DNA from 2 places in the Aeromicrobium sp. Leaf272 genome. Region 2 is predicted to be linked to the other one. Evidence: predicted binding sites of a transcription regulator. Region 2 holds the regulator's gene; the other holds the start of a gene.
What was found. The regulator LexA, encoded in region 2, represses DNA repair genes until DNA is damaged. The targets are predictions, from matches to a motif close to TCGAACANNTGTTCGA.
Positions count from the first base shown of each region.

Region 1: the regulator LexA is predicted to act here: its motif matches at 2,687-2,702, upstream of ASF38_RS16665 (DUF222 domain-containing protein).

Region 1 is NZ_LMMY01000016.1:85,884-90,302, forward strand. Features, by position in the region: gene ASF38_RS16660 (hypothetical protein) at 377-1,555, opposite strand; gene ASF38_RS16665 (DUF222 domain-containing protein) at 1,565-2,674, opposite strand; gene pyrR (bifunctional pyr operon transcriptional regulator/uracil phosphoribosyltransferase PyrR) at 2,940-3,533, shown strand; gene ASF38_RS16675 (aspartate carbamoyltransferase catalytic subunit) at 3,530-4,419, shown strand, end outside.
Region 2 is NZ_LMMY01000014.1:430,556-434,974, reverse strand. Features, by position in the region: gene ASF38_RS14965 (VOC family protein) at 1-291, shown strand, start outside; gene ASF38_RS14960 (type 1 glutamine amidotransferase) at 322-1,068, opposite strand; gene ASF38_RS14955 (LysM domain-containing protein) at 1,094-1,483, opposite strand; gene lexA (transcriptional repressor LexA) at 1,863-2,639, shown strand; gene ASF38_RS14945 (hypothetical protein) at 2,737-4,419, opposite strand, start outside.

The DNA of each region.
Region 1 (4,419 bases), on a different contig from region 2:
AACCGCCAGCCGGCATCGGGGCGGATTAGGACGGAGTGGGAAAGGTCGTGAGAGACCATCGGTCAACCTCGTACATGCGAAAGGGCGTCGGAAGAAACCGAACGGCCCTCTCTAAGGAGCTATGTATGAGATGACGTCTGTGAGCATCCATGCCGGCGGAGGATGCCCAGGACCAGTGATGTGTGTGAAATCGCCAGCACCGTTCGCAACCAGTAGAGCATCCGAACGACATGCCTGTCATTCGAACGGGAAATTCCTCTATGAAGTGGGCTGCCGCGTGGTCGAGCGCGAGCGCTCGACCACTTGCCCTCGGAGTCTCAGCACGGCCCCCGAGTTATGTTGCTAGTTCAAGTGAAGCGCGCCGGCTTCCTCACTTCTAGTCCCCATCTCCAGCGGAGGACTCCTCCTCTTCCTCGTCTGGCAGGTAGAGGTGGTCCTCGGATCCGGGGATTTCCTCGATAATCTCCGCCCAGCTTGCGACGGTTTGATTCCCGCTGAGCATGGTGTTGAACGAGTGCACCAGAGACTTGGAGGCCGGACGCAGTTGATTGGACAAATGCCGGAGGTCCTTCGCCGCCTGGAGTGCGCCAGTAATTCCCACACTGGCTTCCTCGACCACGGGGCGCAGTCCCCAAAGCGTTCGAAAGTAGCTCCAGGAATCCTCCTCAATCGTCTGGTCCTCGTCCTCCAGGGCCATGCTGATGATGAGCCTGACCATCACGTCGACCTCGTTGACTCGCTCGACGTACTCCGCCGAGGTCAGGTCGAACTGGCTGGCAGGTTCCTTTAGTGAATCTGCGTACTTCCGAATAAGGGTCAGACGGCCGGCAAACGACGTCGTATTTTCCACTTCGCTTCCCAGGAGGTTGGCGACCTCGCCAAGCCCATTCATCAGTCCAGTAAAGTCCTCAAGCAGCTCCACCATTCTTTCTGCGGCGACTTCTCCGGCCGCGAGTAGGTCAACTGTTCCCGGACCATCGTCGTCATCAGGGTCCGATGGATCGTCGGGGGTGTTGGATAGTGCTGTGGCGTGCTCAACCACTGACGGTTCGAGAGCCTCCATTTCATTCCAGACCCTCGTCGCCGTGACGAGTTTGCCCTCGCCAGAAAGAGCAGTCCGGAGAGCTTCGATGAGCGAGTCCCTCGCGTCGATAAGACCAGCCTCCGTCCGCTTGAACTTGACGGTGCGAATGGTGTTGACATCGAATGGCAGGTTCTCGTGCTCGCCGATCTGAATTGTGATCTTGTCTCGCGTGTGTCGAAGTCCCAGTTCGTACATAACGTTCGCGTTGCCGCCAGTGAGATCGGCGATGACTACATCAGCATCACGAAGGAACGTAAAGATCTGCTCGGGGATCTCTCCTGTTTCTGAGATCTTGTCAGCACGGATCGGCGTCATTCCAAACTTTGCGCAGGCCGGCTGGAATACGTTCTCCCACATCTGGGTGGCATTCTCATACCTCATTCGACCCGGAGTGCCCGCCGGTTCGAGCCGGTCGCCAATTGGTCCGACGATAAAGCAGGATTTGCCTGTGCCAAGTTCGCTGTCATCCATTGATCTCTCCTATGCGGTTGGATCAAGTGTAATGAGACAGAGGTCCAGATTCGGCATGCACGATTCAGAACTTGTGAGGTTGGCGAGGTCAGTGGTGCCGCCGTGGGACCAGTACTCGACGTGATGGACGTGCACGATCGGTCCGTTGCAGCCGAGTCCGCCGCAGCGTCCGCCTTGGCGGGTGACGACGGCCTTGCGTTGGGCGGGGGTGGCGAGGCGTGCGGTGCGGCCGACGTCGAGGACGGAGTGCTTGCCGGCGGTCAGGATCGGGGTGAGGGCGCTGTCGCAGAGCATCTGCTGGAGCTGGGCCGGTCCGATGGTCCCGAAGCCGGCGAGGTCGGCGGTCGTGGTGTCAGCGTCCTGGGCGAGGTCGGCGAGGTCGAGCGTCAGTGAGACGTGGGGTCGGACGCCCTTGTCCTGGGGAAGTCCGGATTCGAGGATGCTGCTGAGCATCTGGTCGAGGGCGGTGACGCGGCGTTCGTTGACGGGGCGGTCGTCCTCGGCGCAGGTGGGTGCGGAGAGCGACTGCAGGACGGTCTTGAGCTTGGTGCCGGTGTCGAACGACAGGAACCCGGTGACATGAAATCCCTCGCCGACGGCGGAGAGCTTGATGTCGTGCTTGGCCATGCCCTTGATCCAGGCCTCGTCGAGGTCGTCGGGGTGGGCAGCGTCGCGGAGCTTCTTGACCGCCTGGCGCATCTTCTTGGGCTCGGCCTTCGCCGCGAGGTCCAGCATCCAGTCCATCGAGACCTCCACGACCGCAGGGTCGATGTGACGACTCGCGTAGGTGAACGCGTCGACGTGGTCCAGCGAGATGGCCCCGGCGGTGGCGAGGTCGGCGAGCTCGGGCATGTCGTCCAGCGTCCGGGCCGACCTGCTGAGCTGGGAGGCGTCCTTGGCGTCGAGGTGCAGCTGATCGCGCAGCCAGTTCTTCACACTCGAGCAGCCCTCGGCCTCGTGGTCGCCGTGCTCGGCCATCTCGGCGACCAGGTCGACCTTCGCCGCATCGATCGCGTTCTGCACGACCTGCAGCAGCCGCAGCGCATCGGTGGTCGTCGGGTACTCACGCAACGCACGCGCAGCAGTGGTCAGCTGCTCGGCGACGTGCTGCGTAATCATGAGTCCAGACTACCGAACACATGAGCGATACTCCAGGGTCGAAAGTCCCGGAAACTACTGAGGTTGCAGCACTCCTCATGTGTGTGTCGAGACCGACGAAGCCGCGTGGGCAGGAGGAGAAGCGTGCTTCTAGCCGCGTCTACGCGTTCGGTGTCCGGGTGGCGACGGGCCACGCTCGAGGGGGGAGTGCTCGCTGCTAGGCTCGGACACGTTCCACCCGACATCCTTTAACCACCGTCCCGTGAGGCGGAGAAGGAGGTCAGACATGGTCGTGCCCGACGGCACATCCGGTCCTGACGCTCGTGCAGCCACCCCCTCCGACGTGGGGCGCACCGTCCTCGACGAGACCGACATCTCCCGGGCTCTCACCCGGATCACGCACGAGATCCTCGAGCGCAACCGCGATGCCGACGGTCTCGTGATCCTCGGCATCCCCACCCGTGGCGTGCCGCTCGCGAAGCGCATCGCCGCTCGCATGAGCGAGGTGGAGGGGCGCTCCATCAACGCAGGCGCGCTCGACATCACGATGTATCGCGACGACCTGCACAGCGGCCCCGTCCGGTCGCTGGAGCACACCGACATCCCCGACGACGTCGACGGCCGCACCGTGGTCCTCGTCGACGACGTGCTGATGAGCGGTCGCACCATCCGCGCCGCGCTCGACGCGCTCGCGGACCTCGGCCGCCCCAAGGCGGTGCAGCTCGCCGTCCTCGTCGACCGTGGTCACCGTGAGCTGCCGATCCGCGCCGACTTCGTGGGCAAGAACCTGCCGACGTCGCTCACCGAGAAGGTGCGCGTGCGCCTTGCGGAGGCCGACGACCGGCCCGACGCCGTCTCCATCGAGGGAGGCGCGGCATGAAGCACCTGCTCAGCGCCGGCGACCTCGACCGTGACGAGGCGGTCCACGTCCTCGACACCGCCGAGGAGCTCCTCGGAGTGGCGCAGCGCCCGATCAAGAAGCTGCCCACGCTGCGCGGGCGCACCGTGGTCAACCTCTTCTTCGAGGACTCGACCCGCACCCGCATCAGCTTCGAGGCGGCGGCCAAGCGGCTCTCCGCCGACGTCATCAACTTCTCCGCCAAGGGGTCCAGCGCCTCCAAGGGCGAAGGCCTGAAGGACACCGCGCTCACGCTCCAGGCGATGGGCGCCGACGCCGTGGTCGTCCGGCACGGCGCGTCGGGTGCCCCGCACCGGCTCGCGCACGAGGCATGGACGAAGGGCGCGGTGGTCAACGCCGGCGACGGCACGCACGAGCACCCCACCCAGGCTCTGCTCGACGCGTTCACCATGCGCCGCCACCTGACCGACGATGCGGCGAACGGCACCGGCGCCGACCTGTCCGGCAAGCGCGTCACCATCGTCGGCGACGTGCTGCACAGCCGGGTGGCGCGGTCCAACGCCCTGCTGCTGCACACGCTCGGCGCGCACGTCACGCTCGTCGCGCCGCCCACGCTGCTGCCCGTCGGCGTCGACACCTGGCCGGTCGAGACCTCCTACGACCTCGACGAGACCCTCGAGGGCACCGACGCGCTCATGATGCTGCGGGTCCAGGGGGAGCGGATGAACGACGCCTACTTCCCGAGCGCCCGCGAGTACAGCCGTCGCTACGGTCTCGACGTCGCCCGCATGAACCGACTGCCCGACCACGGGATCGTCATGCACCCCGGCCCCATGAACCGCGGCATGGAGATCAGCGCCGACGTCGCCGACTCCGGCCGCTCCGTCATCGTCGAGCAGGTCACGAA
Region 2 (4,419 bases):
GACGACCCTGCCGTGGCCGACCGGATGATGCACGGGCACCTCGTCACCGACGCCGGCTTCGACCTGATGGCCTCCGACACTCCCCCGGGTGGCGACCAGCCGTCGATGGGCACGGCCATCAACGTCACCCTCAACGGCGACGATCCCCGCATCCGCGACTACTGGGCCGGACTCAGCGAGGGCGCCGAGATCGTGGCGCCGCTCGAGCGTGCGCCGTGGGGCGACGAGTTCGGCCTGCTGAACGACCGCTTCGGTGTGGCGTGGCTGATCAACCTCGCCGCGAGCCAGTAGGTCGCCACCTCGTCCGCACGGCAGCGTCCCTCACATCGGGCGCGGCACCGCCACACCCAGGTGGTCGAGAGCGGCGTCCACGAGCGCGAAGGCCGCGAGACGGCTGCGCGTCGCGTTCGCGAGTGCCTGACGCTTGAGCTCACTGGGCTCCGACCCGCTCACCCGCACGAGGTCGGCACTCTCGTCGACCCAGCGGCTGAACGTCTCCGGCGTCACCTCCGGGTGGAACTGCCAGGCGACCACGCGGGCACCGAAGGCCTCGTCGACGAAGCACTGCGGGCCGAACCACGAGCTGCCGATCACCCGCGCCGTGGGTGGCGGGCTCAGCACGTCCTGGTGGAACTGGCCCCACGGCCCCTCGGGGCAGAGGACCTCGTCGAGCGTGTCGACGCGGCGCCAACCGATCTCGGCGCCGTCGCCGCGGTACGACGTGCCGCCGAGGGCACGGGCCACGAGCTGGGCGCCGTAGCAGATGGCCATCACGGGGACACCCGACCCGAGCGCCACCCGCACGACGTCGGACTCCGCCTCCACGACGTGGGCCCAGCGGGGCTCGTGCGCCGAGCGCTCCGATCCGAGGCTGAGGACCAGGTCGACGCCGGTCGCCGACCACGGCGAGTCGATCGCGTCACGGTCGATCCAGGTCAGCTCGGCGCCGTGCTCACGCAACCGCTCCGTGACGTACCCGCCGGAGCGGTCGGTGTCGTCGGCCAGCACGTGCACCTGCAGAGGGCGGTCCGACGAGGTCGGGTCCGCCGGGGTGGGGGCGTCGTTCATGCCCCCATGGTGCCGGACGTGCCCGTCACTCGTAGACGGGCACCGCGAGGTCGGAGCCGAGCTGCAGCGCACCGGCGCTCGGCAGCGAGTTCATGCGCATGATGTCGTCGACCGTGTCGCGCACGTCGCCCTCGGGGTTGGCGTCGGCAGCGATCTGCCAGAGCGTCTGCCCCTCCTGCACGGTGACGACCGTGGTGGCCGGGACCGCGCCGGCGTCGGAGGTGGCGACGGTGGACGAGCCGAGAGCGACGACCGTGACCGCCAGCGCCGCGATCACGGCGAGCAGGAGCACGAGGCGGCCCCGACGGGTCAGCCGGACGGCAGCCGGCTCGGTGGTGCTGCGCGGCGCCGAGGCGATCCCGCGAGAGAACGACGGGGCGAAGCGGCTGGTCTCGTAGACGGTGATGGTGCTCATGGTGACCTCCGGGGAAGGGAGAGGAAGGGGTCTTGGTGTGTCGATCGAGCACCTGTCGATGTCATTCGAACGTCGATGCTCCGGGGGCGGTGGTGCTCCGCGGATCCGACGAACAGATGTTCGATCGAACACGTGTACGACAGTAGGGGAAGGCGCCGACAAAAGCAGCCCCCTTTCGAACAGGAATCCGAACAGGACGCCAGATCGCCCGCCGTTCCAGCGAAAGAATCTTCGACACGGTGTTCGACTGTGACGCGTCGCACGCGCCGGACGGCGTCCTGAGCGCCGTCGCGGGACCCTCGAGCGCACCGTTCGAACACGCGACACGCTGTCGAACATGTGTTTGTAAACGTCCCCGCAGAGGTCTAGCGTGGGGACCATGAGCGACGACAGCACCCTCGACCCCTCCGCCGACGCGCCGCGTCGGGGCCGCCCGAAGGGTTCACGCAACTCCGTGCGTGAGCTGCCCGACGGTCCCGTCGACGAGATGACCGGCCTCACCGGCCGGCAGCAGAAGATCCTGCACTTCATGCGCGACCAGATCGAGCAGCGTGGCTACCCGCCCAGCATGCGCGAGATCGGTGGCGCCGTCGGCCTGGCCAGCACCTCCTCGGTCGCCCACCAGCTGCGGGTCCTCGAGCGCCTCGGCTACGTCAAGCGCGACCCGAACCGCCCGCGCGCGATCGAGATCTTCCTGCCCGAGGTGGTCAAGGCGCGGCGCACGCTCAGCTCGGCCGACGACTCCGAGGTCGACGAGACGGGCTTCGGCGACCAGCGCCCCGAGGCCACGTACGTGCCCATGCTCGGTCGCATCGCCGCGGGCGGTCCGATCCTGGCCGAGGAGCAGGTCGAGGAGATCTTCCCGCTCCCCCGCTCCCTCGTCGGCGACGGCACGCTGTTCCTGCTCGAGGTGCGCGGCGACTCCATGGTCGACGCGGCGATCTGCGACGGCGACTACGTGGTCGTCCGCCAGCAGCCGGTCGCCGAGAACGGCGAGATCGTCGCCGCCATGCTCGACGGCGAGGCCACGGTCAAGACGTTCCAGCGCAAGGACGGCCAGATCTGGCTGCTGCCGCACAACGATGACTACTCCCCCATCGACGGCAACCACGCCACGATCCTGGGCAAGGTCACCACGGTGCTGCGCCGCCTCTGACACCCACCGTCGGCGCTCATCACCCACGAGGCCCTCTCCCGTTCACGGGAGAGGGCCTCGTCGTGCCACGACTCGGGCGCTGCCGAGCGAGCCGTGCTCAGCTGCGGAAGTTGAGCGTTCCGACGCTGTAGGACTTGCCGGCCGTGACCCGCTTGGTCTGCGTGCCCTTGTGGGTGCGACCGATCCCGCGCCAGGAGTCACCGTTGACCAGGACCCGGTAGTTGCCCGACTCGAGGCCGCGGATGACGAAGCGGCCCGAGGAGCTCGTGTACGCCGAGCGCATCACGAGCACGCCCTGCGTGGAGTACACCGAGACCAGCATCTCCTTGTTGCTCTTGCCGCCGATCCGCGAGACCTTGCCCGAGATCGTGGCGCCCTTGCGCAGCTTGGAGGTGTTCGACGTGGCGTCGCCGTTGTTGATGGTGACGAGCTTGTAGTCACCGGCGCTCTGCGCCACGCAGGCGTCGCGGTACATCCAGCCCTTGTAGCCGCTCGGCGGCTTCTTGGCCTTGAAGCCGTAGCGGTACGACGTCTCGTACTCGGGGTAGGCGCCGTTGACGGTCTTCCAGCGCTCGCTGCCGCGCTCGCCACCCTTGTGGTAGAGGTAGTTGTCCTTGTAGATGCTGGGGTACCAGGCAGAACAGCCCGTCCGTCGCCCGACCTCGACCCAGTACTTGCCGTTGCGCAGACCCTCGAACTGCTTGAAGCCCGAGGAGTTGGCGTGGCCGGCCGTGATGATCGGGCGGTCCAGGATCTTGGTGCCGGGCACGTACTCGCGGACCGTCGTCCAGGTGTCGTGCGGCTTGATCGACGACGTGTAGGTCGCGTCGGTGTCGAAGCCGAGCGCGTGCTTGCCGGAGTCGAGGTTGGCGGAGATGGTGGCCGACAGGCCGCCGGTGCCGTAGGAGATCAGGTCGTCGTCGCTCGCGGAGTAGGTGTACTTCGTGGCGGCGTTGCAGCTGGCGTACTGGCGCCCGCCCGTCGTGATGACGCCGGCCCGGTTGGTGCCCTCGTGCGAGACGAGGTAGCGCGAGTCGCCGTTCTGGCTCACCGGGAGGAACGTGATGTCGTAGCCGCCGGACCCCGACGTCGTGTCGGCGCCGTACTCGTTGGCACAGAAGGGCACGTCGAGACCGCGCAGGTCCGAGGCGCGCGTCGGCCGGGTGACGGGCGGGGCGATCACGCGCACGTCGGTGCCGGTGGACCCGGCCCCGCTGAGCGTGCCGGCGATCCGGCCGAACCGGAAGTCGGCCACGAAGTCGTTGTACTTGGTCACCGAGGCCGCGTGCGCCTCGCTGACGCGCTTGCCGCCGCCGGTGGGCCGTCCGTCGGTCCCGCGCCAGAACCACTCGCGGACCGTGCCGTCGACCCGCGCCCGGATGCTCAGCCGGTAGCCGTAGGACGCGGCGTTGTTGGTGCCGAGCGAGACGGCACCGAAGTCGTAGGTGCCGTTCGACGCGACGTCGACGGTCTTGAGACGACGCGAGACGAGTCCGCTGACGTTCCAGCTGGTCACCTGCACGTCGGTCACGCGGCTGCCGAGGCCGGGGCCCGACACGGTGCCCTTGAGGTTCCGGCTGGCCTGGGTCCGCTCCAGCGTGATGGTCTTGTCACGCGCCGAGGCACCCGAGGGGTAGACCCGCAGCGTGCGCTCGAAGGTGGTCCCCTGCTGGCCGGGGGCAGAGCCGAGGCCCGTCGGAGCCGTGTTGCCCTCGTCGCCCAGCCAGTAGACCGTGATGTAGCCCGCACTGTTGCCCTTGATGCTGTACGGCCAGTTGAC